Regions from separate parts of the Bacillus sp. JJ1566 genome, predicted to be linked through region 4. Evidence: riboswitches for the same ligand, from Rfam matches in the RefSeq annotation. Region 4 holds a riboswitch; each other region holds the start of a gene.
The links. Region 4 has a riboswitch for cyclic di-GMP ahead of V7112_RS14720 (OmpL47-type beta-barrel domain-containing protein). Riboswitches for the same ligand answer to the same signal wherever they lie in the genome.

Region 1: another riboswitch for cyclic di-GMP. It lies ahead of V7112_RS05480 (leucine-rich repeat protein); the one in region 4 lies ahead of V7112_RS14720 (OmpL47-type beta-barrel domain-containing protein).
Region 2: another riboswitch for cyclic di-GMP. It lies ahead of V7112_RS12715 (methyl-accepting chemotaxis protein); the one in region 4 lies ahead of V7112_RS14720 (OmpL47-type beta-barrel domain-containing protein).
Region 3: another riboswitch for cyclic di-GMP. It lies ahead of V7112_RS22010 (anti-repressor SinI family protein); the one in region 4 lies ahead of V7112_RS14720 (OmpL47-type beta-barrel domain-containing protein).

The regions. Positions count from the first base shown of each region.
Region 1 is NZ_JBALOP010000008.1:54,795-62,306, reverse strand. It holds partial or broken gene V7112_RS05480 (leucine-rich repeat protein) at 1-1,352, opposite strand, end outside; cyclic di-GMP riboswitch class I at 1,438-1,524, opposite strand; gene V7112_RS05475 (hypothetical protein) at 1,651-1,755, opposite strand; gene V7112_RS05470 (hypothetical protein) at 1,917-2,273, opposite strand; gene V7112_RS05465 (InlB B-repeat-containing protein) at 3,211-7,512, opposite strand, start outside.
Region 2 is NZ_JBALOP010000028.1:66,586-74,097, forward strand. It holds gene V7112_RS12705 (hypothetical protein) at 81-209, shown strand; gene V7112_RS12710 (Gfo/Idh/MocA family protein) at 535-1,503, shown strand; cyclic di-GMP riboswitch class I at 2,322-2,408, shown strand; gene V7112_RS12715 (methyl-accepting chemotaxis protein) at 2,494-4,173, shown strand; gene V7112_RS12720 (hypothetical protein) at 4,253-4,402, shown strand; gene V7112_RS12725 (hypothetical protein) at 4,447-4,980, shown strand; gene V7112_RS12730 (hypothetical protein) at 5,010-5,459, opposite strand; gene V7112_RS12735 (LCP family glycopolymer transferase) at 5,657-6,589, opposite strand; gene rbsK (ribokinase) at 7,003-7,512, shown strand, end outside.
Region 3 is NZ_JBALOP010000066.1:6,441-13,952, forward strand. It holds gene V7112_RS22000 (DEAD/DEAH box helicase) at 1-63, shown strand, start outside; gene V7112_RS22005 (YqhG family protein) at 41-835, shown strand; cyclic di-GMP riboswitch class I at 1,212-1,301, shown strand; gene V7112_RS22010 (anti-repressor SinI family protein) at 1,336-1,476, shown strand; gene V7112_RS22015 (helix-turn-helix domain-containing protein) at 1,606-1,938, shown strand; gene V7112_RS22020 (VanZ family protein) at 1,989-2,447, opposite strand; gene V7112_RS22025 (ABC transporter ATP-binding protein) at 2,547-4,337, opposite strand; gene V7112_RS22030 (nucleotidyltransferase domain-containing protein) at 4,352-5,539, opposite strand; gene V7112_RS22035 (lasso peptide biosynthesis B2 protein) at 5,517-6,014, opposite strand; gene V7112_RS22040 (lasso peptide biosynthesis PqqD family chaperone) at 6,025-6,255, opposite strand; gene V7112_RS22045 (aldolase) at 6,321-7,253, opposite strand; gene V7112_RS22050 (paeninodin family lasso peptide) at 7,348-7,512, opposite strand, start outside.
Region 4 is NZ_JBALOP010000038.1:48,851-56,362, forward strand. It holds gene V7112_RS14695 (tetratricopeptide repeat-containing glycosyltransferase family 2 protein) at 1-447, shown strand, start outside; gene fliD (flagellar filament capping protein FliD) at 1,450-3,000, shown strand; gene flaG (flagellar protein FlaG) at 3,168-3,524, shown strand; gene fliS (flagellar export chaperone FliS) at 3,571-3,969, shown strand; gene V7112_RS14715 (flagellar protein FliT) at 3,969-4,319, shown strand; cyclic di-GMP riboswitch class I at 4,469-4,554, shown strand; partial or broken gene V7112_RS14720 (OmpL47-type beta-barrel domain-containing protein) at 4,636-7,512, shown strand, end outside.

The DNA of each region.
Region 1 (7,512 bases), on a different contig from region 4:
TAGTACCATGTGCCACCGTCATTGAACCATCCTGTTGCCATTGAGCCACTATTATTAAAGTAATACCAGATATTATTTACTTTTTGCCAATTAGTCATCATCGCACCACTACTATTAAGGTAATACCAAGAACCATTTTCCAGCAACCAACCCGTTTTCATAAAACCATCGGTTCCCAAGTAATACCAAGTGCTACCGTCCAGAATCCAACCAGTTTGTTGTATTCCGTCTTCATAATAAACCCACTGACCGTTTTTCAACTCCCATCCATTTTCAATCAAAGCAAAATTCATACCATATTGATCTGCATATTCCTTTGCACCTGATGAGGCATGGCTATAAATTGTTATATTTTTGTTTATTGGTTGAGAATTCTCATGGATTAGAATTCCAGAGCCACCGAATTCAAAAAGATTAATAATTGTATCCTTCCCTTGAATAACCACCTCATGTAGAGTACCGTGTCTAAATAGATAATCATCAATCTTATTAACACTGCTTGGAATAACTAACTTTGTTAATCCTTTTGTAGAAATAAATGCATCGTAACGTATTGATTCTGTTCCTTCTGCAACTTCACCAGAAGCTGTACCAATAATTAATTGTTTACCATCTTTGGTATACATTCCTTTTCCATCGATATCTTTAAAGTTTGGATGATCTGTATCTACCTTAATGGTTTGGAGTGGGTTTTTCCCAAACGCTACAGATGCAAAAGAATTAGTAGGACTAAAGCTTATGTTACTTCCAATTATTAATTCTGAAATTTCGTTATCATAAAAGGCTGCTTTTCCAATATATTTTATGGTACTAGGAAGCTTTATATTGGTTAAGACCATACCTAATAATGCTTGATCACCGATCATTTCCGTTCCCTCATTAATTTGGCCAGACATTGTACCTTGAATTAATACTTTTCCATCCTTCGAATATAAACCTTTTCCATCAATGTCCTTAAAGTAGAGATTATCAGGATCTACCTCAATAGATTCTAAAACGTTTCTAGTAAAAACTGCTTGCCCGAGGCTTTTTACATTACTAGGAATATATACATTCGTGATTTTAACCCCATTAAGAAACCCATTAAATGCAAAATCATCGATTTCAACAACTGCTTTGCCATCAATTTCATTTGGTATGTTGACATTTGTGTCAGTCCCTATGTATCTCGTAATCGTAACCGTGTTATCTCCATTATCTACCCATTCAAACTCCTCGTTGATTGGAGTCGTACCTTGTACCTCTGCTTTCGTTATAGGACTCATGAATTGGAAAGCTCCTATTAAAAATATAGTAAAAAGTAGTGTTAACACCTTTTTACTTGTTGGTTTGATTTCAACTGGTTCTAACATTAAATTATTCCCTCTCTTTTTTCATCATTTTTCACCTATTCACCTGCAAAAAAAAAACACCCTAAAAAGGGCATCACAATTCTTAGCTTGCAACTGGCTGGCAATTCTAAAATCCGAAGTAGCCCCTCTAGCTTTGCGTCCTACTCTTTCAAGTAGTTTGCCATAAAAATAGGTATTTTTAACTATATCTAATAGTATAAACTAAATTGGTAGTTTAGGAAATACCTGGGACAAGGGGACAGGTTCCTCGTCCCACCATATTTTTACAGGGACAAGGGACCTGTCCCTCTGTCCCAATCTAGTTAATCCAAGCTCCATTTGCATTGAATTTATAGCCATTTATAGTAGTATTGGCTGCCATTTGACCGCCACTATAGAAGTAATACCACTTGTTTCCTATCAACTGCCCTCCTTTTATTCCCGTTTATATAACCCGTAAAGAGATGCGGGAAACCCTCCTCGTTCTTTTCAATCAATTTTTTGTTCATTAGTTTCATAATTCTGGGTTAATCCTATCAACCTTACTTTTCTTATTTATCCTCGCACAATAAGCAGTAGTCCACCCTATTCATTTAATGGTCCAGTCACCTCAAGGCAATCTCCACTATACGCGTCAAGCTTAACCATTAGTTCTTCTCCATTTTTAGTTATCAGAGTTATATTGAACTCGCGTTTATTCGTTATTTGATTAAAAAAACCGTTCTTTTGATCAATGGAAAGTTTCTCTGCTTCAATATAGGGCCAATTCATTTCCTTGGATTCTATTCCCAATCTTTTTGGTGGAACAAACAAGCACAAAGCTGCATAATCTGTGGCTTTCTCTGTTGTCATTATTGGCTTTTGGTATTCATATGCAAAATAAATAGTAAGTAAAAATAAAATTCGCAAGCTCTTTTTCTTCCAATCTTTGGCCTTAAACACGCTTCGATCACCCTATCCTATACCATATAAAAATGTAATTCGACAATCCCTCCAAAACTCCTGCACAAATAGCACGTGGGTGCAGGAATTTCAGTGCATGATTCAAGAATTATGATTTTGCGAAACTCGAAGACGATGGAAGGGTACTGGATTTAAAGTTTCAAACGGATATAACAACAGAAGATAAATATGTAATTGCTCTTATGCACGTGTGGCTGCGGCGTTGAAAAAAGCCGAGGAAGTTGCTAGTGATGACAAAGAAAACGTTGAAATTGAAAAAGACACTAATTCTACAGACCTAATGGTGATCTTGAGTACAATGAAAATGGGTAGACGAGGGGGGCGATTTTGAAGGTCAGCCGTCCAATTCCTCGGTCAAAATACGAGGGGATTAGACTCTAGATTTCCACTTAGCAAACGGTACTAGTGACAATCGCTGTAAAATAAGGTCATGGGTGGGGATGTTGGTAAAATCCAGTGACAGTTAACACAATAGTGCCCTTTTACAAAGTTGATTAACAACTTCCTGGTTGTTCCAATAAGCAAATAAACTTACGACATTTAAAATAGCTGGGACAAGGGACCTGTCCCTCTGTCCCTACTTTCCCTTTTTTATTTTGTATGTAATTAATTCTCTTATGAATAAGAAGCCGAGGATGACGATTCGGATTGCTTTAAATAGTCCACCTTTATTTTTGCTCATCTTTTATCTAACCTCCACCCCTTATCATACAGTATTCTAGTCGATAAATAAAAAAGCTCTACCTTGGGTTTTGGAAACATTTGTAGTACCACTGGATTACAGAATTTTTCCTGGGACAAGGGACCTGTCCCCCTGTCCCAAAAAAACCGAAGAGCATGATAATTCTCATGCTCTCCGGTTCATTTAACTAGAATACAATATTTTCCCTGGGACGAGGGACCTGTCCCTCTGTCCCTAAGCTTTCAATCTTCTGTTAACTAGGTAAAACACGGTGCCTAGTAATAGGAGCAGTAAGCCAGCTAGAAGGATGGAGTAGGTATTTGTTGCTGTGATTGGTAGTTTATTAGATTTTTCTCCACCTGTTGCTTTGTCTTTAGCGTTTCCAGCATCCCCTGATTTCTCTGGAGAAAGTTTATCTTTTGGTGTTTCGATTTTTTCTCCGTTTTTAGTTTCATCATTGGATGGATTTGGATCATTTCCTTCAGGATCATTTGGCCCCTGTGGATCTGTTCCCTCGTCTTCGCCTGGTTCTTCAGGGTCTGTAGGGTCTTTTCCTTCTCCATCGTCGTTGCTTTCAAGTTCAAAATTCGCTGTGACAGTCGTTGAATTTGAAGGCATCGTGAAAGTAGTTTCTAAACTAGCTGCGTTCTCAAACGCTCCTCCATCTGAGGTCGACCAGTTTTTAAAGCGATAGCCAGCATCAGGTTTTGCAGTAAGATGGATGACTGCGCCGCTTTCATAATTTCCTTCCGAACCAACCGAAATACTTCCACCTTCAGAAGAAACGAGTTTTAGTGAATAAGTCAATGCTTCATCACTAACGGTTACATCAACCGTTCCAACAAATTCACCATCATATGTTGTTGCAGTAACTTGGGTTGTCCCCAAACCAGTAGCAGTAACCAATCCATTTTGGTCGACGCTTGCCACTCCACCATCGCTTGTTGTCCATTTTACATATGGATTACTAGCATTGAAAGGCTTTATTTCTGCATGGAGTTGGAAACTGGAAGCCTCAGGATCATCTAACACGAGTGCCACCTGTTTTTGAGATATTTCCATCCCCGTTACTCGAACCATTTCAATATCTTCAATAGGTTCGTCACTGATTTCTTTTTCCTTTTCGTCAAACACGACCACCATATCTGAATTGTCGTATTCATTTAAATCAGTCTCGAGCGTTTCAATTTTAAAATAATACTGTTTACTATCACTATTATTAAAATTGACGTTATTTAAATCAATCGAGTATACGTACACATAATCTGTATCGTTCTTCAGCTTTCCGATATCTTTAACATCAAGCACGAGTCCATCGATTGAGTCTTCCATGACCTTGATTGCAACATTGGCAGGTGTAGCTGAATGATTTGACACATTGGCTGTTACAATGATTTTGTCATCGAGTCGATGCTGTTGAAGTGTCAAGGATACATTCGTCAGACCTAAAGTAATCACTTCATGATTGTTAGTCTTATCGCGCTCCTCATTTGCATACACGGAAAAATTGATCTCTGTTTCTTTCGTAATACTCGAAACATTAACGGTTTCTTTTAAGTTAACGGTTTCTCCAGGCTTAATCTGGGTCTCGATGGTTTTCTCTAAGAAAACATCATCTCCAATTTGCATTTTTAGAGTTAGCGTGTTCACTTGATTCTCACCAAGATTGGTCACACTAAATTCAATCGGCTGAGTAGCTCCATCCCGTAAAGCCTCGTTCGCATATACATCATTCAGAAGTGTATCTGCTTTTGGCTCCACATTCGCGAAAATGAAAGAATTCTTCGGATCTTCATTCACATACTGAAGTGCGTTCATGATCATCTTCCAATCTCCATTTTTCATCCGCTCAATATCCATATACTGAATCGTAAAATTCTCACTCTCAAAAAGTGAAATCGGAGCACTCCATCCATCATTCGTTCTTAGAGAAGCGTAAACTGTCGAGCTTCCATCTGCTTCACCATGCCATACAATTGCGGATCTTCCCTCATTTTCCAACAACTGATAGGACGATGTGATGACAGCTTCTTGACCAGAATTTATCTGATTTCTAGTTGCTTTTGCAATATCATATTCAATGACACTTCCGTCTGAATGCCAGTAGAAATGATTATCGTTAAATTTGAGGGCTCTTGCATTTGGATTTTGAGAAATCTGTTTAGCTTTACCATCCTTTATGGTATAAATATCAGAATGGCCTTCCTCAGACTGCACGCTATATGCAATACTCAAATCCTCATCCACGTACCCTGCTGAAAGTTCAGTAATATAGTCTGTCGTTTGGTAAACAACTGTTGGGGTAGACCATTTCCCTTGTGATAACGTGCTTTTCATAATTGAATAGGTTCCTGATTCTCCTAATGGGTCGTTTTCACTATTACTTACCCACACCGACGTAAGATTTTTACCATTAGACGCAAGAGTTGCATACATATCAAGTACCTTGTTATCTGTTACAAACTGTTGATTTTCGAATTTCATCGTTTTATTATTCCATTTAGCAAAACTGATTTCACTGTTTTTAGTGACCTCATCAAGCAAATCTTCCACTTCAGTTTCACTTACCTTAGCTTTAGACTTTTGCCAAACGGCATATAATTCATCCTTATATTCAAATGGCTGGAAGAAAAAGTCCGCTGTTTCACTATCCCAAACTGGTACCGGTTCACTCCATGCATTATTTAGATACATGGAATACATTAGAACGGTATGATTACCAATTTCTCTTGTCGGATCATCGCTATGAAATAGCATGACTAACGTATCATCTACTTTTGCAAATTGAGGAATACTGTTCGGCATAATCCAATCCTGTAACATTTGCAGACCTTCCAAAGCATCCTCATTCAATGGTTGGACCATGTTCAATGAACGTAATCTATCTTGATTGGCACCATTCCAATTTGTTGTTTTTTGTGCATAATCCCGTGAAGTTAACGACATTTCAGATTCAATGATTTCGAAATCTTCACCGGCCATTCTCATTAGGTTCTTGTTATCCCTTGGCCATACTTTAATAGTAGATCTGGCAAGAGTATATTCCCAATCAACTACAAACAACAATTTGGCTTTAATCTTAGCCCAGGTTTCAAAGGCTGCATCGATTTCTGGATAAATCTTAATGTTGAAGCCCGCTCCACCTTCTACACCAACGGTTGCCAAGCCACTAACACCAAGACCTCCACCTAATGCCCCCGTAGGTCTAACTTTTAATTCTCCGGAAGCAAGCATCAATTTTTCTTTTTCATAGGAGTATTCCGTACCAACCTGAGCTGAAATTGAAATTTGTCCTGTAAGATCAAGGTACAGCGGAACTGGACCATATAAAAACTGTTGTGAATACACGGATGTATTACTACCAGTTAGAATCACGCCACCTGCATTTTCAAGAATTTTACCATTCTTGTCTTGTTTCACTTCTATATATCCTACAGCATTAACCTTTGGATTCCAGAACTTTCTTTCGATCGTAAATCCGCCTGAATAACCACCATACGTATTTAGTAATCTATTTAGATCAGACAAACGATCACCATTTTTCTGTGCCTTATCAAAGTCTTTTTTATAAGTATTCCATTCGGTGTCTTTTTTCAATAGGTTATCACGTTTTATCCCTATCGTACCTCTATAAGTTACAGTACCATCATCGTTTACCTTTTTTAATATATCAACAGGTAAAGACGGCGCTTTCAATTTAAAATCACCTGGAAAAATACGAGTGATTAAATCATTGTTTATTGATCCTTGTTGTTCTTCAGCGACAAGGAAACTTTGTATGTTTTCTAAACCCTCTCCATTGTTACCTATATCAGACTCAGGTGCTTCATCAATAAATAGATTGATTGTGATCGGCTCACTAGATACATTATTATCTGATACCATCTTGAGTTTAACTGGCTGCTCCGGATTCAACTGAAGCCCAGGGAATAAAATAAACTCACCTGATATACTCCTTAATTGCTTCCCGGCAGGACCACCTTTTTCCCCTTCTTGGTAAAGATAATACATTCCGCCACTTTCCTCACCCCAGTCACCTGCAACCTTTAGGTGAAGCAAATCTTTGTCACCTTCTATAAAACGAACCGTTTGTGATCGTAAATCAAAGTTGGTCTCCCGATCTTGTACTCTAGTAAAATAAGGTAAACCATCGTTGGCATCTGGTTCTAGGAAGAGAAAACGGGCTGTTCTTTTCTTCAAGTCATACTCTTGTTGAATCGTTCTGTACCCTTCCTTCGAAACAGTAACAAGCCTTTTTTCATAAGGTCCGTCATACCTAACCTTTCCATTTTCATCCGTTATGTATTCGGAGTCTCCAACCTTGACTTGAACACCTGAAATGGCTTGACCCGTTTCTTTCGAAGCAACAACAATATGATGTGAATTGCTATCTAAGTATAGTTCCTCGAGAATTTTTAAATCATTTACACTAATATCGCTGACACGGATGGCATATCTAAACATATCCTCCATAGCCGTTTGTGCGTAGGTACCAGTCACTCCACCTTGGGGATGACTATTGTTTCCACCATAGAG
Region 2 (7,512 bases), on a different contig from region 4:
GTAACGATTTTCCTTTGCAAAATTTGTTGGATAGTGTAAAATGGATTTTAATTGGAAAATAAGATTGGTAGGTAAAAAGTATGAGTGCCGAACAACTTTTAAACATTATGATAGATATTCAGAAAAAAGTAGAAGGAACAGCTTCTATAACAACAGAAGAGGTCATGCAGGATCTCATTGGTAGATTGAAAGAGTGTCAATCTGTTTAAGTTCAAAAACCAGAAAGTCGAAGTCAGAGGGGAAACTCTGGCTTTTTTGTGTTTCTATAAAATTAAAGCCCTTTCAAAATCTGTAAAAATATGAGAATATAGAGTTGTTCGGCTGTACTCCCCTACTTCTACAAGTGGGGGATTCTTGTATAAGAATGAACAATTTTCATAATATCTCCGGCGGAAGCCAGAGATTTTTAGAGGAAATTATCGAGCATGAACTGGCACTGAGCGCTTTTGCAGGGTAATTACGAGTAGAATCATGATAAACAATTGGGCGCAAATACCCACGGCGCGTTTGATTTAGTAAATAGGAGGAACTCTGATGACAAAGGTACGATTTGGTGTTTTATCTACAGCAAAAATTGCGAGAAATACATTGATTCCAGCCATGGAACGCGCGCATAATGCGGAGGTCGTGGCTGTTGCGAGTGAAAGCGGGAAGGCCAAGGATTTTGCGGCAGAGTTAGGCATCCCTAAAGCTTATGATTCATACACGGATTTATTGAATGATCCTGAAATTGATGCAGTATACATTCCACTTCCAAATCAGCTACATAAACAATGGGCGATAGAAGCTGCACAGCACGGTAAGCATGTGCTTTGTGAAAAGCCAGCTGCGTTGACATCACAAGACGTGGAAGAAATGGCGGCAGCCTTTAAAGCAAATAATGTGATTTTTATGGAAGCGTTCATGTATCAATTCCATCCACAGCATAACCGTGTGAAGGAAATCATTACATCAGGTGAAATCGGTGATGTGAAGCTGATTCGTTCGACGTTCTCTTTTCTTCATGATTTAAATTCAGGCAGCATAAAGATGCAAAAGGATCTTGGCGGCGGAGTGCTTTACGATGTGGGCTGCTACTGCATTCATGCAAGTCGCTTGATTACGGGCGAAGAGCCGGTTGAAGTAAAGGCAACAGCGAATCTACATCCGACACATGATGTTGATATTACTGCAGCAGGTACATTGAAGTTCGAAAGTGGTGTAATTGCGAATTTTGATGTGAGCTTAGAGCAACCATTTAATGCATCTTATGAAGTTATTGGTACAAAAGGTTCTATTCTAGCAAAGCATGCTTTCCGTCCGGATAACGAAGGTGGGAACGGCGTACTAGTTGTAACCGGAGAGGCTGGACAGCGTGAAGAAACGGTTCAGGGTGACCAGTACAAGCTTCAGGTGGAGCATTTTGCGGAAAGTGTCCTATCCAATAAACAACCGATGTACAGTGTGGAAGAAACATTGAAAAATATGCGTGTGATTGAACAGGCTCTTGCGTCTGCTCGCTAACTTTATTCAGCAGAAGTCCCAACTTCCGTAAGTGGGGATGGAATGTATAAGAGTCTCATCATTCAGTGGAGTATTCAAACCATGGCTGAATAAAGTTAAAGCCTCCGGCGGAGACATGCGATTTTCAAAGGAATCTTTTCAAGCAAAGATCAAAGATTAAAAACGCCACGTCTTGTGGCAACGTCGTGTGGGCCTAAAAAATCTGTGAGCAAATACGCCAATGCGCATTTGAATAAAAGTCAGCCTTCGGGTTGGCTTTTTTTGTTTTTAAGGAAACTATAAAATCCTACCTTGTGGATAACTTATTACGTTGTTTAGCTACATCCAGCTCCAGCGCCTAGCCCCTCGAGGTCACAAGCCAATCTGTCAAGAAGGTTAAAGTGCAACCTTCTAGCCATCTTATCTTGTGCTTGTCGGGACTGTTCAAGGAGCTTGCGCTTTTGTTCTTTCTTCCTCTTTTGCCGGCAATTCCTTCCCTCCAAATCTAGTAAAACTTTTTCTATCAAAAATGTATATCTATCAAAATTGCGGCAATACTAGATTACTAGAGCGGGACGGAGGGACAGGTCCCTCGTCCCAAATGGGACAAGGGACCTGTCCTTGTGACCCAGAAACGGAACCGTCCCCGTGGTTCCTATAAATGGAGGGATTTTAGGATGAAAACGAGTGTTGAGTTACCAGAGGTGTTACCGGCGAGTAAGGATGATTTTTTTAAGTTATTGTTAGATTTAGTAGTAAAAAAGTAATAGGGTTCGTGGTGTGAAGTATTGTTCAAAGGTGAAAAAACTTATATACTAGTGGGTAGAAAATCATATATTTGAAGAAAAGGGCAAACTTTCTGAAAGGGTGTGGCCCAGAAGCATAGGGTCTACCGTACACTGTACTATGATCGCCTGTCTACAAAAGTATCAAGCGTTTAGGCCAATCAATAGAATTGGCTTTATTTTTTTGCCTTGTTTTTCAATATTCAACAAGAAAGAGGTATCATAGATGAAAAGTATTCGCATGCGATTATTTGCTAGTTTTTTTACGATAATAATTCTTTGTATAGGCTTATCAGCCTATAATTATTTTGCAGTGTCCAGTATGAATCAAAAGACGGATCACATGGTGTCTGAGGAACTCACTGTTTTACTAGAATATGATAGTTTGAAATACAATATTGCTCAGAGCATTGCGTTGGCTCGTGGGTTTGTACTGTATGGGGAATCTTCCTATAGAAACGATTATGATATCTATTCTGTGGAATATGATTTAACCAGTCGAAAGTTAAGTGCGATGAAGATCAAAGAGGTCGAGGAACTTTTACGCGAGACGAAAAAATGGCGTGACATGATTAAAGAGTATGTGTTTATTCCTTATGAAAGTGGCAATGCCGAGCTTGCGAAGCATAATCTGCAGACCCACATCCAGCCGGCTGCAAGGAGCTTAATGGATCAAGTTGAAAACCTTTCGAATCAGCGAGAAAGACAGATTGTCCAGGCTGGTGAGGACGTTGTTAACTACGGTGAGAAGGCGAACATCGTTGGGCTTGTGGTATCCGTAGTTGCGATTATTTTAGGAACAATTATTTCGATTGTTACCTCCGAAGTGATTTCAAGACCAGTGAAACATGTGGCGTATCGTATGAAGGCGATTTCGAATGGTGAGCTTCAGGCAGAGCCTATTAAAACAAAGCTCAAGGATGAAATAGGCCAGCTTGTAACGGCGGTCAATGGTATGAATGAAAACCTAAGAGGCATGGTCAAGCAAATGGCTGTTGTTTCCGATAATGTGACCGGCCAGAGTGAGGAATTGACCCAATATGCGGATGAGGTCATGGCTGGCAGTCAGCAAATCGCCGTCACGATGGAAGAACTCTCACGCGGTTCAGAGGACCAGGCAACATCGTCCACCATTTTAATTGAAAAAATGTCCGATTTCTCACAGGAAATCATGCAGGTTGCAGTGAAGGGCGATGACATTAAAGACCATTCACAAGGGATGCTAACACTAACAAATGATGGAAATGCCTATATGGAAACATCGATTCAACAGATGAACAGCATCCATGAAAAAATGAAACAGTCCCATGCGATGGTGGTTGGGCTGGATAACAAAACTAATGAAATTACGAAGCTTGTGAATGTGATTCAAGAAATTGCAGGACAAACGAATCTTTTAGCATTGAACGCAGCGATTGAGGCTGCTCGCGCAGGTGAACATGGAAAAGGCTTCGCCGTAGTCGCCGACGAGGTGCGAAAGCTTGCTGAACAGGTTGGAAAATCCGTCTCTGAAATTACGTTGATTGTAAAAGATATTCAAATTGAATCTAAGCAGGTCGTTCAATCCTTGGATGACGGCTACCAATCTGTTGAAGAAGGTACCGCGCAAATCCAAACAACCGGTAAAACATTCAATGAGTTAAAGCAGAAAATCGCTGATATCGGCACCCAAATTGAGGCAATGTCCGGCTCCCTCTACGGTGTGCTTGATGACACAAGAGAGATCAGTGGAGCCATCGAAGGTATTGCTGCGGTGGCGGAAGAATCGGCAGCAGGCGTCGAGGAAGTATCGGCAACTGCCCAACAATCCAGCAGTTCAATGGAAGAAGTCGCAAAAAGCGCCAAACAACTCGAAGAAAACGCCGGTGAACTAAACACATTAATCCAGAGATTTAAGCTGGAATAATGGGACAGAGGGACAGGTCCCTTGTCCCAGCTGGGACGAAGGACCTGTCCCCGTGTCCCAGAAGAGGAGGTACCCATACGTGTTAAATATCGGAGACATTCTTTTTCAGTTATTTGCACTTCTCGTTCCACTTAGTTTTGTTACGATTCTCGTCTATGTGGTGCGTTTTTCAAAGCGTGTCAAACGATTAGAAGAAAAGATAGATGAAATTTCAAAAAAGGTAGAGTAGGCTTGGGAGATAATCTCAAGTCTTTCTTTTTAGGGGGCCTCATTGTGATCAAAACATTAAGGGAGTTTGCAGCAGCTATTGGTGATCGAAAAATCGTTTGGGGTGTTGGCGGGTCACTTTTATTAAGCGTTCACGGGCTTGTTCAGCACCCAAACGATATTGACTTGCTGGTGAAAGAGGAGGACGCTGTGGATCTCAATGAGATTCTTGCAGGGCTAGGAACGCCCATTGAGGCGGAATCTAAACTGCCTTTTAAAACGAGCCATTTTGCGAAATTCAACGTTGGCGGTATTCAAGTCGATAGCATGGGCGGATTTGCGATTGAACATAATGAAGGGGTTTTTCGGTTGCCTTTTGATGAGGATTCGGTTGTGGGGAGTTTTGAGGAGATACCTATAAGTTCGCTTGAGGACTGGTATGTTTTGTATTGGTTAATCCCGAACAAACAAGAGAAAGCGATTCTGATTGAAAATCATTTTAAAAAGAATCGCGTGAAGCATCCAGGGTTGCTTGTGCGTGCTCTGAACCAGCCACTGCCTCATGAGATTAGAGAAAAAGTGGTAAAATTGTTGGGATAGAAAACGAATGCCTGTGCGTAAGGCATCCGTTACTTTTTCACACTCATTTTTACGTTCCGAAACATGAAAGTGGTTTTCTCTTGCTTGTTTGTGAGCACCATCGCATCGATTTGGGAGGTGGTATCCTGAAGCTCCACCTCAAGCTGAATCGTCCGCCAAGGTTCGTGCAAGCCAATCACCGGGGACGCTGTCTCCGCTAAAAAAGTTCCGCGCCCATCAGTCTCGTCCACAAGCAAATAGACAGCAGTTTCACCCTTTACCTGTACCTCGAAGATAATCGTTTCGCCACCCTTAACCCCTTTTGGCGAGAAAACAAATCCCTCGTTCTCCTCGGCACCTTTTGTTTTTACCTCAAACGTACCATCCTCCACCTGCACCAGCGTTGCACTCACTCCAAAAAATGGCGATTTCTCCGCCGCACTAGTAGGAGAAATAAATATAAAGAAAAACGCTATACTAAGTAAAAGTTTAATTTTCATTATGAGAACCTCCTTTGGGACACAGGTCCGTCGTCCCACTTAGTATGTGTGGGACAGAGGGACAGGTCCCTTGTCCCAAGTGTGGCAAGTTTTCTAATTAGGGAAACAGGCCTATCCCCGTTTAGTATGTGGAAAAAGGAGGAAAACATGTAAGGCAGTAAAAAAGCAACCGGTACATAACCGGTTGCTATACAAATCTATTTGATTTCCAGATGCTTTTTCAAGCGTGTTGAGACGGCTTGGCGTTCTTCTTCGGAGACAATCCAGTACCAGCTGTCTAGGGTTTGGCCAACACCGTTGATGCTGAATTGCTCGATGCTATGACGAGCATCTTTATATTTCGATTGGATGGTTTTCATTTCATCAAAGGAAATATCGGTAGTTACGTTAGTTCCAAGCGCACCTAGGATGTCATCAATTTTTGTGACCGAAGTGAAGCTTGCGCCCTTATCGATAATCCCTTGGATGACCTGCTTTTGGCGGTCCTGGCGGCCAAAGTCACCACGTGGATCGTCGTAACGCATCCGTGCGTAACTAAGTGCTTCTTCACCATTTAAGGTTTGCGGACCCTCACCGAATGATGAACCCTCATATGAGAACGCGAATGTGCTGTTCACTTGGATACCGCCAAGCGCATCAACGATTTGCTGTAAACCTTCCATGTTCACCTTCACGTAATAATCGATTGGTATATCAAGAAATTGCTCAACAGTATCAATTGTCATATCTACCCCGCCAAATGCATAGGCGTGGTTGATTTTATCCTGAGTGCCTCTTCCGACAATTTCAACACGTGTATCACGCGGAATGCTTAGCATTTCCATGGAATTCGTGTTTGGATTAACAGTAACCACGATTAACGTATCGGTACGGCCCTTGTCGCCCGCACGTTCATCCACGCCCATGAGCAGGATGGAAATCGGGTCCGCTTTCGAAATATCAATTTCCTCAGTCCGTTTATCAGATGGACCACGGTCACTGTGCATTTTTCCAACCGTACTTGCAACAGATTGATATAGATAAACGGCATACCCACCGATGGCTAACAATAAAACAAGAGCGATAATCCCAACAACTTTTGGCCATTTCCGTTTTGTTTTCTTATTTGAATGGCGATCAACTCGACTCATATTTATCAACACCTTTTTCGTAGTTTACTAGCTGAATAAAATAGTACACAAGTATTAGACGTTTGAGAAGAGAAAAAGTTACATAATTGTAGAAAAAAGTATTTAATCGTGCTCGAAGTTTGTCGGAATGGGGTTGCAAGTTGGTGCGGAGAATTAAATTCGTGAGACAGGCACTAATATGGGGGCGATGGTGCAAATCCGTGTTCGACGACGCAAATATCGGAAGTATACAATCATGCAAATTCGCCCCTGAAACAATATCCTATGAACCAGATCTGTTTTTTTACACACTCTCCATACAAACTCCCTAATGCCCGCATTTTTGCTACTGCTTGTTAGTTTGTCTATAATATTCTATATTAATGTAGTTTTTATGATAGGGACACGGGGACAGGTTCGGTGACCCAGAAAAAATGGTGGGACACGGAACCTGTCCCTCTGTCCCATCAAAGATTGGGGGAATGCAAATGGCTGCAGATATTGTTGTAGTAGGTAGCTTAAATGTGGACATGGTGGTGAATGTGAACCAGCGACCGGAGTGGGGTGAAACGGTTTTGGGGCATGGTTTTTTCACGGGTAATGGTGGAAAAGGTGGCAACCAGGCGTTTGCGGCCTCGAAGCTTGGAGCTTCGGTTGCGATGCTCGGTTGCGTCGGAGAGGACATTTTTGGCGAACAGCTTTTAAAAGGCTTGAACGACGTTGGTGTTGATACTACTAATATTGAAAAAATTCACGGCGTTTCGTCCGGTGTGGCTGTGATCAGCGTGAATTCAGAAGGTGAGAACAGCATCATAGTGTCGCCGGGAGCGAACGACCATGTGACACCTGAATATGTGAAAAAACACGAGCAGGTTATTCGCGAGGCAAAGCTTGTGATGATGCAGCTTGAGATTCCATTGGAAACAGTTATTGAAGTTGCGAAC
Region 3 (7,512 bases), on a different contig from region 4:
TCAATTATCAGTTTTGAAGAACAAAACGGTGGTGAGCAGCGTGCAGCAACAGGAAATCGTTAATTTTCTAGAGAAATATTTTATATCTAACCATTGCGAAATTATTGAACGCCATCCTGGATATATGACGGTTCAGTTGACAATCGATCTAGATAAGCAGTTAATGAACCGTCCCTTTTATTGGACATATGTTGAAAAAACAGGTGGAGAACCGAATCCGATGAAGTTAACATTAATTACGGACCGGGACCAAGCACCTGAAAATGTAAAGGGTGACTTTATCCATTTCGGAGCTCCCCGCTTACATCAAATTTTTGAATCAACAAAAAAGCTAGCAAGCTACATTCGGTTGTATCAACAAAAACCACCCGGTGCCCAAGGTAATACACCTCTATACCCTTGGCTTGGGTTAAATGTGAAGGTTTCGTATAAGAGTGACCGTAAGCGTGATGTATTGATGTCGCTTGGCTTACAACTCATTAATGGAATCATTGTTGAGGATTTTCAGGAAAAAGTGGAAAAGCTGCCACTCACTCCAAAAATACCAGATTTAACGTATACGATGTCACCACTGGTTAAGCCACAAAGTGGTGTTAATCGACTTCAGCAATATGTGAGAGGCTATGCGGAATCACAAACTCACGCATGGGCTGATGAAGCAAGAAAACGTTGGGATGAAGATTTAACCCTGTTAGATGCTTTTTATGAAGGAATCGACGAAAAGCCAGAAAGCTATGAAATTGAAAAAGAAGCACTCAAGGACCAATACGAACCGAAAATCCTTGTCGAAATTATCAATGGCGGATTGTTTTATCTATGTCAAAATACAATGTAAAAATGGCCTATCCTCATTTTTGGGGGTAGGTTACATATTTTTATGAAATTACTTAAAAAATCGTTCGACAAATACCTTACATTTAATTGGAATTTTTACAAAAAATCTTATGTAAAATAGATATTTATTAACCCTCCCTTCCATTTAGTTAACAATTCCTAGGTCTTTTTTCTTATCTTTCGAGTTTTTCCTACACCATTGGTGAAAAGTATCCATTTTTCGAGGGAGTAAACAAGCAATTAATTTTATTTTGTAAATATTTTGACATCGACAGTTTTTTACATAAAAGATGTTTTTTATGAATTATACTTCTAAATGTAATACAAAGGTTCTATACATATATGGACTATCGTTTTAGGTCAGTCGGCGGAGCTTCAACAGACAAAGGCAAACTTATTGAAAAATAGGGACGCAAAGTCACAGGTCTAAGGTTGGAAATTTCAATTATGATGGCTGGACTGCCTGGAATACTAATGTATTTTGGGAGGGTATTGGAAAGTATGATAAAAGTAGAAAACGAAACACTTGATCAGGAATGGGTAGACCTAATTTTAGAAGCACTAGATATGGGAATTAGTGTGAATGAAATCAAAGCGTTCTTTGCAGAAAAAGCTGACGGACTTGACTCATTGATTGGATAAAGAACAGAGAAACCCACTCTAACTTCGGTAAAACACTTAATCTTACAATATTTTTGACAAAAACGTTCTTCATATAAAACAAACCTCTTCATTTTATGTTATAATCATAAATGGAGGAAGGTGGATTTAATGATTGGTCAACGTATCAAACAATACCGTTTGCAAAGAAAATTATCCCTATCTGAATTAGCTGATAGAGCTGGGGTTGCTAAATCATATCTAAGTTCAATGGAACGCAACCTTCAATCAAATCCTTCTATTCAATTTTTAGAGAAAATCTCTGCGGTCCTTGGGGTATCAGTGAACACTCTACTCCATGAAGAGGATCACGAAGTTCAAATAGAAGATCTTGATTCTGATTGGACCCAACTAGTACAAGAAGCAATGAAATCCGGTGTTTCAAAGGAAGAATTTAAAGCGTTCTTAGAATTTAACAAATGGAAGAATACCAATAACAAATAATAAAAAGCCCTTCAGAAGAGTGAAAAAACTTCATCTCTTGAAGGGCTTTTTTATAGGGATATATTCTTATTTAGACCTGTTATCCCTCTTAAAAATTTGCTAATCCTTGATTGTTGGTGATGAAAATATTTTTTGTGGATGATATATGAAACTACAATGACACCAATCGTGTCTTTTATCAAATCAGTTACCGAAAAAGATCTGAATGGGACATAGTATTGATGGATTTCATCTAGGGCACCGTATAAAACTGAGATTGTAAATAGGAGAATTTCTATCCTAAGTGATAACTTTCCAAAGGTCAGGAAAGCCATCACCAATAATGCGTATAAAATCGCAAACTGAAACAGATGACCAATTTCGAGCGCAGCACCTAACAATAAATAGATAGGTACACCAATTTGAACATGAATCCCTTCTAATTTGCTAGGATTAAAATGACTTGATTGTAACCAAATCCACGTCATATATATTACGGGTAAAAGCCTTAGAGAAGCTCGGAGTAGCATGTAATACCTACTTTCTTTTTCAAAATACCATACTCACTATAAGTACTTTTAACATTTTCTCCAAACTTCTCGATTAAAAGACCACTCAAGGTAAATATTTTATAAAGTAGCTTCCATTTGCTTTCCTAGGAGATGACTAAACATTCCTCGTTTATCATTCGCAAGTTGGTTAAAATTACCTTGTTGAATTACTTCTCCTTGCTCTAATACAATAACCTGATCCGCATTTCGTATAGTTGACAAACGATGCGCAATAACAATGATTGTCATTTTCCCTTTTAATTTTTCTAAGGCTTCTTGAATATTTGATTCATTTTCAGTGTCTAGTGCACTAGTAGCTTCATCCAATACTAATATAGAAGGATTACGCAATATTGCCCTCGCAAGAACAATCCTTTGGCGCTCTCCTCCAGAGAGACGAATTCCCCGGTCGCCAATTAGTGTATCAAGACCTTGAGGAAGCCTACGCACAAAATCTGCTGCAGAAGCAAACTCAAGTGCCTCCCATAGTTGTTCATCAGTAGCATCTTGGTTTAGAATTTCTAAGTTTTCCCTAATACTTACATTAAACAAAAATGGATCTTGTGGAACATAGCTTATCGAACGCCTAAGCGATAACAAGTTTGATTCAGATAGAGGTACACCATCAAGTAAAACCTGACCATTTTCTTGTTGATTTAAGCCCATTAATAAATCAATTAGTGTACTTTTTCCAGCACCAGACCGCCCAACAATTGCTGTCATTTGGTATGAGGGAATGAACACATCAATCCCCTTTAGCGCATATTTCTGATCACTTTCTCTATATCTAAAATACACTTTCTTACATTCAATTCCATTTTCAATCTTTATCGTTTTTTGATCAACCTGCCCTGTTATTTCTTTTGCCTTTAAACAATCCATCTGAAGGCTTATAACTGCTTTTAATGCAGGTGTTACTGTAGCCATTTGCTCCAAACCGGCTTGGATCCCCGTGATTCGTGGCCATAACCTTGAAAAAATAGCTATAATTAGTAGTAGTTGCGCAACTTCGGTATGATAAAAAGTAACTGAAAAGTAAATAAATACAGCAATAAGAATTGTGGATGCAACCTTGTAATTAAATTGGGACAGTGTTTTAAGCTTTGAATAATTAATTTGTTCATCATGGAGTTGTTTTGTCATATAGCTATACCATTGAATACGCGACTCTTCTAGATTGTTACTTTTGATTTCTTTTATTCCGTTAAAACTATCTGTGATTCCTGCCATATAACTCTTGCCAAACTCCCAGTTTAGTTTCCCTAATGCTCTAGATTTTTTGATAAATACATAGGAAAAAAGAGATAAAATAAAACCACTCAACAATACAAAAATCGTAATCTTAGGGGATAGGATAAAAGCAATTACAACTTGGATAATTGTAAAAATAACGGCTGTAATAAACTGTAAAAACGTATTGGTTCCAGCACTCGCCTGGGCTATTTCAGCCGTTAAAGAATTAATGATATCGGATTTCCGTCGTTTTAAGAAAAAGTCCCAATTTGAATACATTAAGGCGCTATACGTTTCGATACGGAGCTGCCTAAAAAAACCATGCTGTATCTTTGTGTTTTGAATTGTTAGGTAACGTTGGATAAAATTTTGTAGTATCCCGACCATCACAAATATCCCAAGTATAGCAGTAAAACTTAACGCTTCTGATATTTTGTTTAGGTACTCGAATACAAATGATATTGACGAATTGCTAGAAGTTATATTCATTATTCCACTCGCACTTAATAAAGGAATTAGCATAATAATTGCAATTCCGTCTAATAAACTAATCAACATCATTGCTAGGAGGTTTATATAAAGCTTTTTACCAGCATATGAACGCAATTTTTTATAAAAATATAAGATGTGATTCACTTCCAAACCTCCAATTAATTCAATGAGTATTTCTTTTTTCGTCTTTTTATCAAGAGAAATGGGCGTAATATGAAATATAAGAAATGCAATCTTTTTGGTAAGGGTAAGGTTTCAACATCTATATAATAAGGGTGTAATGTACTTAAAACTTGGAAGATTCTTTGTTTAAAAGTCAAAAGTGAAATTAAATGCTTCGAATGGTATGTTGATACATCATGAGGTAATGGAGCTGTATGTAAATGCACCATTTTTTCAATATAAAAAATAGCTTGTTGGGCCAATTGGAATGGACGTTGTCTGCAGATTAATGGCTTCATTTCATCAGTCAAGTTCGTTTCTAGTAACTGAGTAGTAAGAATTATTGCCTGTCCACCGATATGATCACATTTGAATTTTTTTAAGTGACGGGTAAGAGTAAACCAATTTATATCTTTTTTCACTAACTGATGAATATCAACTAGCCAACGAAGGCGGGACCAGCCGTGCCTTGCTCCATGCGTTACTAGAAATAAAAATAAATCCTCTATTCCTAAAAAATATACTGGATAGCTTGTTGTGGAGTATATTCTCTTTCTTTTCCATAAGTCAAAAAAATTGGGTTCCTTACTAGGTGCAGGGTTTAATCTCCAATGAATCTCTAACTTAATGCCTTTTATTGGGTGGAAGTATGTAAAATGATGATGCCTCCACTTCCAGTCATTTAAAACTGATTGAATGTACTCGTTTTTCTCATAACCAGCATTAAGTATTAGTTCTTCGGCTTTCTCCAGTTCTTCGATTGGGATTAGTACATCTAAATCTCCTGATGTACGGAGTGATAAATCACCATATAAGTCCGTAGCAAGTACAGGCCCTTTTAAAAATAGAGGATGTATCTCGTTTTCTATTAATAATTTACTTACCTGCTCCATTTCTCCACATAATTGGAGCATTTTAATGACGTTGTGTCGATAATATTGATTAATTTTTTGTACTACGTATTCAGGAATTAGCCTATCTTTTAGTTTCTCAATTTTGGGAAGGATATACGGATACACTCGATGATGAAGGACTAATTCCACAAATAAGTCCCAATCTATGTTTTTGAACAAAGCTTTTTGAGTATCCGTTAGAATAGTTTCGTTTTCATCCTTGATAATTTCTAAAAGCAACTTTGTTTCCCTCGGTATTTTAGTAAAATCAAGTTGATTTTTGATATCCATTGTTTTCTCCTTCAAGACCATTAGTACTTATCCTTTTCGCAAATTTACCAACTACAGTAAACTTCTCCATGCCTTCTGCTCCCGTAACATAAAATGATCCACTACGTAACCATGCATGTGCAATCATTTTTCCAAATTCATCTCTTGCAGTTCCTAAATAAAGAGTACAATCTATATTTCTTCGCTCCAACATTTTCATGGCTGCAATTGCCTTCACTAAACATTGACTTTCCCAGAAGGTATAACGACTCATAATATGAATGGCATTTGATATATTTTTTAGGTTTTTATTATTTTCATATACTCGCTTATAGGAAGTTTCTTGCATGGGCTCACCTAGTGAAGGTGCTACTTTTGAAAAAGGTATTGCTTTTAAAATACGGGCCCAAGCCAGCAAAAAGAATGCTTCAATAAAAAGTAACTTGGTTTTGTAGTTTAGTAATAAAAATATTAAAACCTTTTTTATAATGCGCATAGCTAATCCCCTAAATATCGTTTGATAATTGTATCAGTTCTTCCTTACGTAATTGTTCCAGAAATTCATTTACATGGCTCTCACATTCTTGCCTATCTACATCAAATGTCTCTAGTAAACTAGTCACCAATTTTTCAACAGTGGTTGGCTCACTTAGCAAATCCCATATTGCACCGCCAATTTCACCTAGGTTATAATATTTTCCTTTTAAAACACTTAACATGACCTTTTCTCCACCCATGTCACTTACGATATTGCCTTTACTTTGAACAATTATTTGGTTTAACGAAATGTTTGGGTCTGTAATCAATTATTATCCCCCTCATTAATAGCAGATAAAATCATAGAAGCTAAATCAGTTGCAGTAAAAAGTGAAACTGGTCGATTGATTTGATAAAGATTAACTCTGTTTGCAAGAGTTGTTATAAAAGAAAAATGCCACTCTAACATGCCAGATGATGTTAAAAGGAAATTCCTATACGTATGTTGAAAAAGCGTCTGTAATCGATGGAGATTTAGAATAGGCTTTATATTAATTTTCAAATCTTCAGACTTTACTAATTCAAATACCCCCCCTAGAGGTATATCTTCTTTATAAAATTGAGAAATTACAGGAACAGCGAACTTTGTCTCCCGTTCAGCTATTGGGTACAAACTCTTAGCGTCCATACCAAATGCTTGTAAACTTTCTTCCCACAGCTTCTGCTGTGGATAAGCTGGGGTAACAATTGGAATATTATTGTTGGACATTGAAACAGGTATTACATCATCACTTAAAAGTTCATATCCTTTATTTAAAAATGCTGTAGCAAGAGTTGATTTACCCGCTCCAGATTCTCCAACAATTGCGTATGCCTTACCATTAATTGCAACTGCGCTACCATGTAAAGGCAGGATTTTTCGTTGCATTAATAAGGCTCCCATACATGTACCAAGTACATATAATCTAATTTGTTCTGCATGAACACCTTCTTCCTTTGAAATAAAAATTCTTTTCCCCCTCTCAATCGAAAAGATAGCAGTATTTGGAATCCGAAACATAACAAATTCGTGATTTATAATAATAAACTGATCATTCTCCACTAACTCATTCCATTTAGCTGTAAGATCCACAAATTGAATTTCCACATCAATATGACTATTTTCAATATTAGAGGCAATTAACTCAGGAAATTCAAGCTCAGTCATTAAATTTAAGCCGAATGCTTTATAGCAAAATTTCAATCTTGTATTTATCATAGTTCCCCCATAAGTTATAAAATATATAACTATAACCCTTATGCAATTAATTATTGGATAAGGGTTACGCAAAATTAAGTAATTTGTCTTACTGTTAACTCTCACCTATAAGGTCAGGGTGTACACAGGCCTTATTTATCTTTCCGTCAGGATTGATATTTGGATGCGTACTTGTGCAATAGCTATCAGACACTGCATTTCCATCCCCACCCATTGTAAAACTAATATTAAGTTCCTCCAATAGTGGTCTACTCCAAAC
Region 4 (7,512 bases):
GCAAATCAGTGGTTTGAAAAGAGCTATGCCTTATTAAATGGCAATGAAATATACTACCCTAGTTTAGTTGTTATTTATCTTTATACTTTAAAGGAGGTTGCTGACCTTAATCTTGCAATAAAAATTATCAAAGACAATCAAACACGCCTAGTTCAACTGCCCGATTTTCACTTTATTCGAGCATTGTTATATATGGATCTGGTTTTAAGTGATACCAATAAGTATATTAATCTCTTTCCTGAAATTGAGAAATGTTATTTAAAATGTATCGAGCTAGGTGATAGTGAACACTATGATAGTGTTGTCGGAACTGGTAGTTTTGCTGCTTTATATAATTTAGGTACATTTTATGAAGTGACTGGTCAAATTAATAAAGCTAAAGAATGCTATAGTAGAGCATCAGAATATAATTATAAGCCTGCTATTAATCGATTAGATTCATTGTAATATATAATGAGTGCGGAGAATTGTTGGGGAATTACCTATAAGTATGTATAACTGATTACCATTTCCCACTTCTCAAGCTTATCCTGTTTAGTCTTGCTTATACTGATTAGTAAAGAAAAGACATAGACAATGGGGTGCTGCTGTATGAAACGTTTGAATGTCGTTAATTTCCATGAATGATCTCAGTCGATTTACGTTTGTATGAAAAATAAGAAACCCGGGCAAATATACTCTATCGAATTACATCTGTCCGTCTCGTAATGGAAGTCGCTGAGATTTGTAACTTGCACCGGCAGAAAGCCACTGAATACATCTTTCGTTTTAACGTAAATTTGGTAAGGGACGTCCTTGCTTTTTAACAGAAGAACAACAGATGGAGCTAAAGAAATTTTTTTCACTAGTTTCCCTTCCAAGCATGGATGGGAACGGATGTATCTTGGAATACACCGATTGTCCCTGAATACTTTCATCGCACCTATGACGTGCAAATGATTCAAACTGGTGTATTATGTATGTTTTGGTGTCTCTCTTATCGTTATACACGCCCTATTTATGTGTTAAAAAATGCGAATTCTAAAAAACAAAGCTTGTTTACTCATAAACTAGAATGGATAAAAAATGCCTATAATGAAAATACGATCCTCTTATTATCAGGAAGAGACACACATTCGAGCTTATCAAAGTCTGCATTTGACTTGGTCTCGGCCTGGAACGCAGCGAAAAATTCCTACCTATGGTCATCATGCTTCAATTGTGCTGCTCGAACGGTAGAAGTCGTTACTACCTTGACTTCTTAGCGGAGAAAGAAGCCTCTTTCATGTTTTTAAAACATCTCTTGAAAAGATAATTTTTGCTCACTTCATTCTTATTACCTATTTGAAATTATTCAATCCGTGACGATATAAAGAATATATATATTATATTAAGGCTAAGAGTTAAGAGTATAGTACTTACTATCCAGAGCCTGTAGAACATATAAGTAAAAGATATGGAGGATAAATGATGATTACTAATACAACCATAAGATTTTCAGGTTTAGCCTCTGGCTTGGACACAGAAAGTATGGTAAAGGAGTTAGTTAATGCTCAAAAGCATAGGTTAATTAAATTACAGCAAGCGAAAACGATGAATATGTGGAAAACAGATGCTTATCGAGAAATTAATAGTAAGCTTGCAAGCTTTCGATCTGCAACTGAGAATCTAAGACTTCAAACCCCATTTAATAAACAGACTGCAACAGTAACACAACCTGAAAAATTGGGAGCCACAGTTACAGGATTACCTTCTTCTTCAACTTACACCATAAGTGAAGCTTCTATGGCTAAAGAGGCTAGAGGTGCTTCTGCTAGTTTTAAATTAAACATTGCAGAGGGGGGAGCCCTGGATGAAAATATTTCTTTTGATCTTAATGGAACTCTTGTTACCATTGAAGCTACAGATACAATAGCAACTGCCATTACTAAAATCAATGATGCTGGTGCAGGGGTTACAGCCTCCTACTTTAAAGATGGAGGTTCATTAATTTTAACTAGTACGAATAAAGCAGCAACATCTGAGATCTCTATCACTAATTTAAAAGTAAATGGTGATACAGCTATTTCTGCTAATAAATTAGGGCTCATAAATGGGACAGTTAATGATAGTACAGATAGCTTTTCTTCAAATGGTGTATCTACAGCTAAAGGTTCTGATGCGGTTGCTGCGAAAGTCGTCATAAATGGATTGACTATCAATCCAATAGGGAACAGCTTTACCTTTGATGGAATTAAATTTGATTTGAAGGCAAATATCACAACTGATCAACCTGTGTCTGTTGAAACAAGAAAAGATACAACAGTTGTTTTTGACAGCATTAAAAATTTTGTGGATAAGTACAATGAGCTAATTGCGGAACTTAATGGAAAGATAGTAGAGAAACGCTACAGGGACTTTCCGCCTCTAACAGAAGAACAAAAAAATGAGATGACAGATCGGGAAATTGAGCTCTGGGAAGAAAAAGCTCAAAGCGGGATGTTAAATGGGGATCATACGGTTTCTAGGTTTCTCACGGATTTAAGATCTAGTTTAGGGACTGCTGTTGAAACAGGTGATGCAGGATTTCAGTTTTTATTTGATATTGGCATTACAACAAGTAAAGATTGGCGAGATAATGGCAAGCTAGTAATTGATGAAAAGAAGCTAAACGCAGCTCTAGAAAATAATATGGATAGTGTCATAAAGCTTTTTACTTCAAGTAGTTTGGAAACTGGCACGACTGTATCCAATGTCCAAAAGCATAATGAGAGCGGCTTAGGTATCAGATTATACGATCGGTTAAATTTTGGAATTTCTGAACTAAGTTCTAAGGCAGGTTCTCCTAATCATTCTATTGATGTAAATAGCATGCTGGCCAAAGAATTGAAAAATATTGAAAACGGCATATCTAGAGAAGAGGATCGTTTAGCTCGAGTTGAAGGCCGTTATTGGAGACAGTTCCAAGCAATGGAAGCGGCTTTGCAAAGAGCTAACTCTCAAAGTGGTTGGCTTATGCAACAATTCGGTGGAGGGATGTAAAAAAGCAAAGTGAGGGATATGAAACCCTTCACTTTGCTTTTTTTAGGAACTTAAAAAAACCGTCATATCAAAACCTTTTTAATTTAGGAACTTCTACTAAATGTAAATGAATTATTGCCGATATTAATAATAGATTTGGTTTGTTCAGTCGAAAGGGGAAGACTAGTATGGTAATTAAAGATATTTCCTTTAACTCTTCTGTTTTTAAGAACGCTGATATTTCAAGTAGAAATAATGAATTGATAATTGATCACATACAACCAAAAGAAAATAAACAACTAGAGAACAAAATACTAGTTTCAAAGGAAAGGCTTGAAGAGGTTGTGAATGTGATGAACGACTTTTTATCACCAACCACTACTTCGTTAAAGTTTGAATTACATGAGGAATTACAAAAATATTATGTGAAGATTATTGACACAAATACAAATGAGGTTATTCGGGAAATTCCATCAAAGAAATTGCTGGATATCTATGCTTCAATGACAAATTATTTGGGGCTCTTTTTTGATAATAAAGCTTAAAATTGATTTTCTAGTTTTCTTAGAGGTAAGAAGGAGTGGATGAAAAATGGCTGTGAATAATCCCTATCAAGCGTATCAAAAGAATTCAGTATCAACCGCATCGCCAGGCGAGTTAACGTTAATGCTCTATAACGGTTGTCTTAAATTTATTTCAATGGCCAGAGTTGCGATGGAAGAAAATAATATTAGTGGAAAAAATACAAATTTAATCAAGGCACAAAATATTATCCAAGAACTTATGGTTACATTGAATATGGATAATGAGATTTCAAAACAAATGATGGCAATGTATGATTATATTAAATCATGCCTAATTGAAGCTAACATAAACAATGATCTGCAAATATTAGAAGAAGCAGAGGGATATGTGAAGGAATTTAGAGACACATGGAAGCAAGTTATTCAAGTGAACCGTCAAAAGCAATTTCAAGGTGGACAAGCCTAGTGAACGCACTTTTGTCACTATACCATATAACAAAGGAATTACTGGAGTTAGTGGAACAACCGATTTCGAAAGAGAATCGAGATAGTATTATTGAAAAAATTACTTCTCTCTTAGACTTGAGGGACCGTACAATTAAAGAAATTTCTCCACCCTACACAGATGATGAAAACAAGGTAGGTACCGAAATCGTCCGTATGAACAAAATCATTGATTCCAAATTAGCAGAAATTAAACTCGAGATCCAGACGGATTTAGCCCAATTGAAAAAGAGTAAAGCTACTTCAAAAAAGTATGCTAACCCCTATCAAGTCGGGTCGGCAGATGGAATGTTTTTTGATAAAAGAAAATAGCGTTGATACCGAGTAGTGCAAATGCTACTCGGTTTATTTTATTAGATTTTTCTGTAAAATAAGGATAAATTGACTATAAATAGTAAAATAGACCTTTTCAAAAGAGTAGTATAATAGTATGATAGTAGGTAATGAATAACAAAAAACCAAAGTGAAAAAGGCAAACTATGGGAAATCATAGGACGCAAAGCCAAGGGCCTTACCCACAATAAGTGGATGGTAGCCGGTTGCCACAAGGACTCATAGTCTATCTACCTATGAACCTTGTATGAGGTTCTTTTTCTTTTGGCTTTTTTTAGAAAGGTAGGACTAAAGAATGAAGAAAATTTTAAAAAGAAATGTTACTTTTTTCGCGTTGCTTTTAATGGTTGTTCAATTGTTCTTCCCATTTGGCAATGCACTTGCAAGTGGTAGTATGCTGCCACCAAGCGATATTTCATATCAGGAGGTAACTCCAGATGATATTAAACTCAGTTGGAATTCTGTATATGGCGCAACAGGATACAATATCTACGAAATTACTGAGGGTCGACTCGTTTTACAAGAGAAGGTAAATTCTAATAGCTTTTTAATAAATAATCTTCCTGAGGGTACTTATACCTATGTCATATCGACATTAACTTCGGAAGGTGAGTCTGGACCAAGTGCTCCTATCAGTTTTACTGTTACATATCCAGAGATGGTCACCCCATCCAATCTATCTTACAGGATTAGTAATGGAAACAATGTAGTTCTATCCTGGGATACAGTTAAATATGCGGAAGTCTATAATCTCTATCAGGTTTCCGAGGATGGACAGCTTACGTTACTAGCTTCTCCAACGAAGAAGGATTACACAATTACAAATTTGGCTGAAGGAAATTATCAATATGCTGTTTCCGCAGTTAACACATTATATGGAGATTCACCTACTTCAGCACCTATCATAGCTGAGGTGGTTCATCCAATGATGGTAACACCAAGCAACTTCAAATACTCAATTTCAAATGGGAATGACGTTACCTTTAGTTGGGGGTCGGTCCCTTTTACAACAGAATATAGACTTTATAAAATTACCGAAAATGGCAAAGAGCTTGTTGGAACAACAACTAATACGTCTATTAGACTGTCAAATGTTTCAGCAGGAAGCTATAAGTATGAAGTTCAGGCATTCAGTGACCGCTTTGGCGAATCCGTCGGTGGAGAAGGATTAACTGTCGTTTTGGATGAAATCACGATGGAGGCACCGGCCAATTTTTCATATCAATTATTAAATCTTAATGATATAAGGCTAACTTGGAATAGTGTTCCAAATGCCAAAGAATATAAAATCTATCAAATCATTGATGGTGAAAAACTATTAAAAAGTACAGTCTCAAATACTTCCATCACATACTCAAAGGCGGAAGCCGGGGATTATGAATTTGAAATTCATTCATACAATGATCGTTTTGGAGAATCAGTACAGGGTGCAAGAGTTTCATTAACGATTGATCACGTTGAAATGCAGTCACCAGGCAAAGTAACCTCCTATGTTAAAAATGGTAACGATGTTGTGGTGGAATGGGAACCAACTTCAAATACAACCAATTATTATGTTTACCAAGTGAAAGATGACGGGTCTAAGGTAAGAGTAAAGACAGTAACAAGTCCTTCGACAATCACTACTATTACAAATATGGCAGAGGGCAATTACAAATATGTAGTCCATTCCTATTCATCTCGATTTGGCGAGTCATTAGAGGGAACTGAAACAATCATTTCAGTTATTCACCCTGAAATGTCTGCACCTACTAATGTTACGAAGACAATTAAGAGTGAGACATCATTTAGTCTAGAATGGGATGCAGTGGAATATGCAACAACCTATAAGATTTATCAGATTGAAAATGAAGAAAAAGTTCTCAAGGCAACTACGAGTAGTACGAATAGAACCTTCTCGAATATGGCTGCTGGGGAATACGCTTATGAGATTTACTCTGTTTCTTCCAAATTTGGTGAATCTAAAATAGGTGCTCAAATAATTGTTACAGTAGAGGGACTGACAATTAAAGCACCAACAGATCCCAAGTTTGAAATCAGAAATGGAAACGATATTTTTCTTTCATGGACGGTTGCAGAGAACGCAACAAATTACAATGTATATCAGGTTATCGATGGAGAAAAGGTCTTTTTAAAAAATACAAGTTCAAAAACATTAACTATATCGAACCAACATGAAGGTGACTATCATTTCGTTGTTCATTCAAACTCTACGATTCATGGCGAATCGAAGTTTGGGGCCGAGATTTTAGTAAACTTAGTGCATCCAGAAATGGAGAAGCCGGCAAGTCTTAGCTATGTGTTGTCAAATGGAAATGATATTAAACTTTCGTGGGAAAAGGCAGATTATGCTGATTCTTATAATGTTTATGAGGTAATAGGTGTCAAAAAGGAACTCGTTAAAAAAGATATTACTTCAAATGTATATCAAATAAGTAATGTCAATGAAGGAAACCACATATATTTCGTTCAATCCGTAAGTAAACGTTTTGGGGAATCAGTAGAGGGAAGCATTGTTTCTTTAGATGTTCTATATCCAACAATGCAAGCACCGGAAAATCTAACAAAAACTATTTCGAATGGTAATGACATTCAATTAAAGTGGACGGCATCAGATTATACCAAGAACTACAATGTGTATCAAATTATTGATGGTGAAAAAGTATTACAAAGAACCGTAACTGGAACTAGTGTAAATTTTACAAATCAACCAGAAGGTGACTACGAATACGAGGTTCACTCATTTAGTGACCGTTTTGGAGAATCTCCAGAAAGTAGTGCGGTTTCGGTTACATTGGTTCATCCCATTATGCAGAAGCCTGAAAATGTGACAAATAGCATTTCAAATGGAAATGACATTGTTCTTAGGTGGGAAAAGGTAGAATATGCAAAAGAATACAATGTGTATCAGATTATAGATGGTGAAAAGGTATTCCAACGAAAAACTACAGGTACATCAACAATGTTCAGAGGTATGCCTGAGGGTGATTATGAATATGTTGTGCATTCTTATAGTGACCGTTTTGGAGAGTCTCCTGAAAGTACGTCGACAGAGTTAACACTGATCTGGCCAGAGGTACAGCCTACTCAACTAGTTGGAGTAATTAATGATATAAATAATATTACTTTGACCTGGTCAGCTGCTGATTGGGCAAATAAATACCGAGTGTAT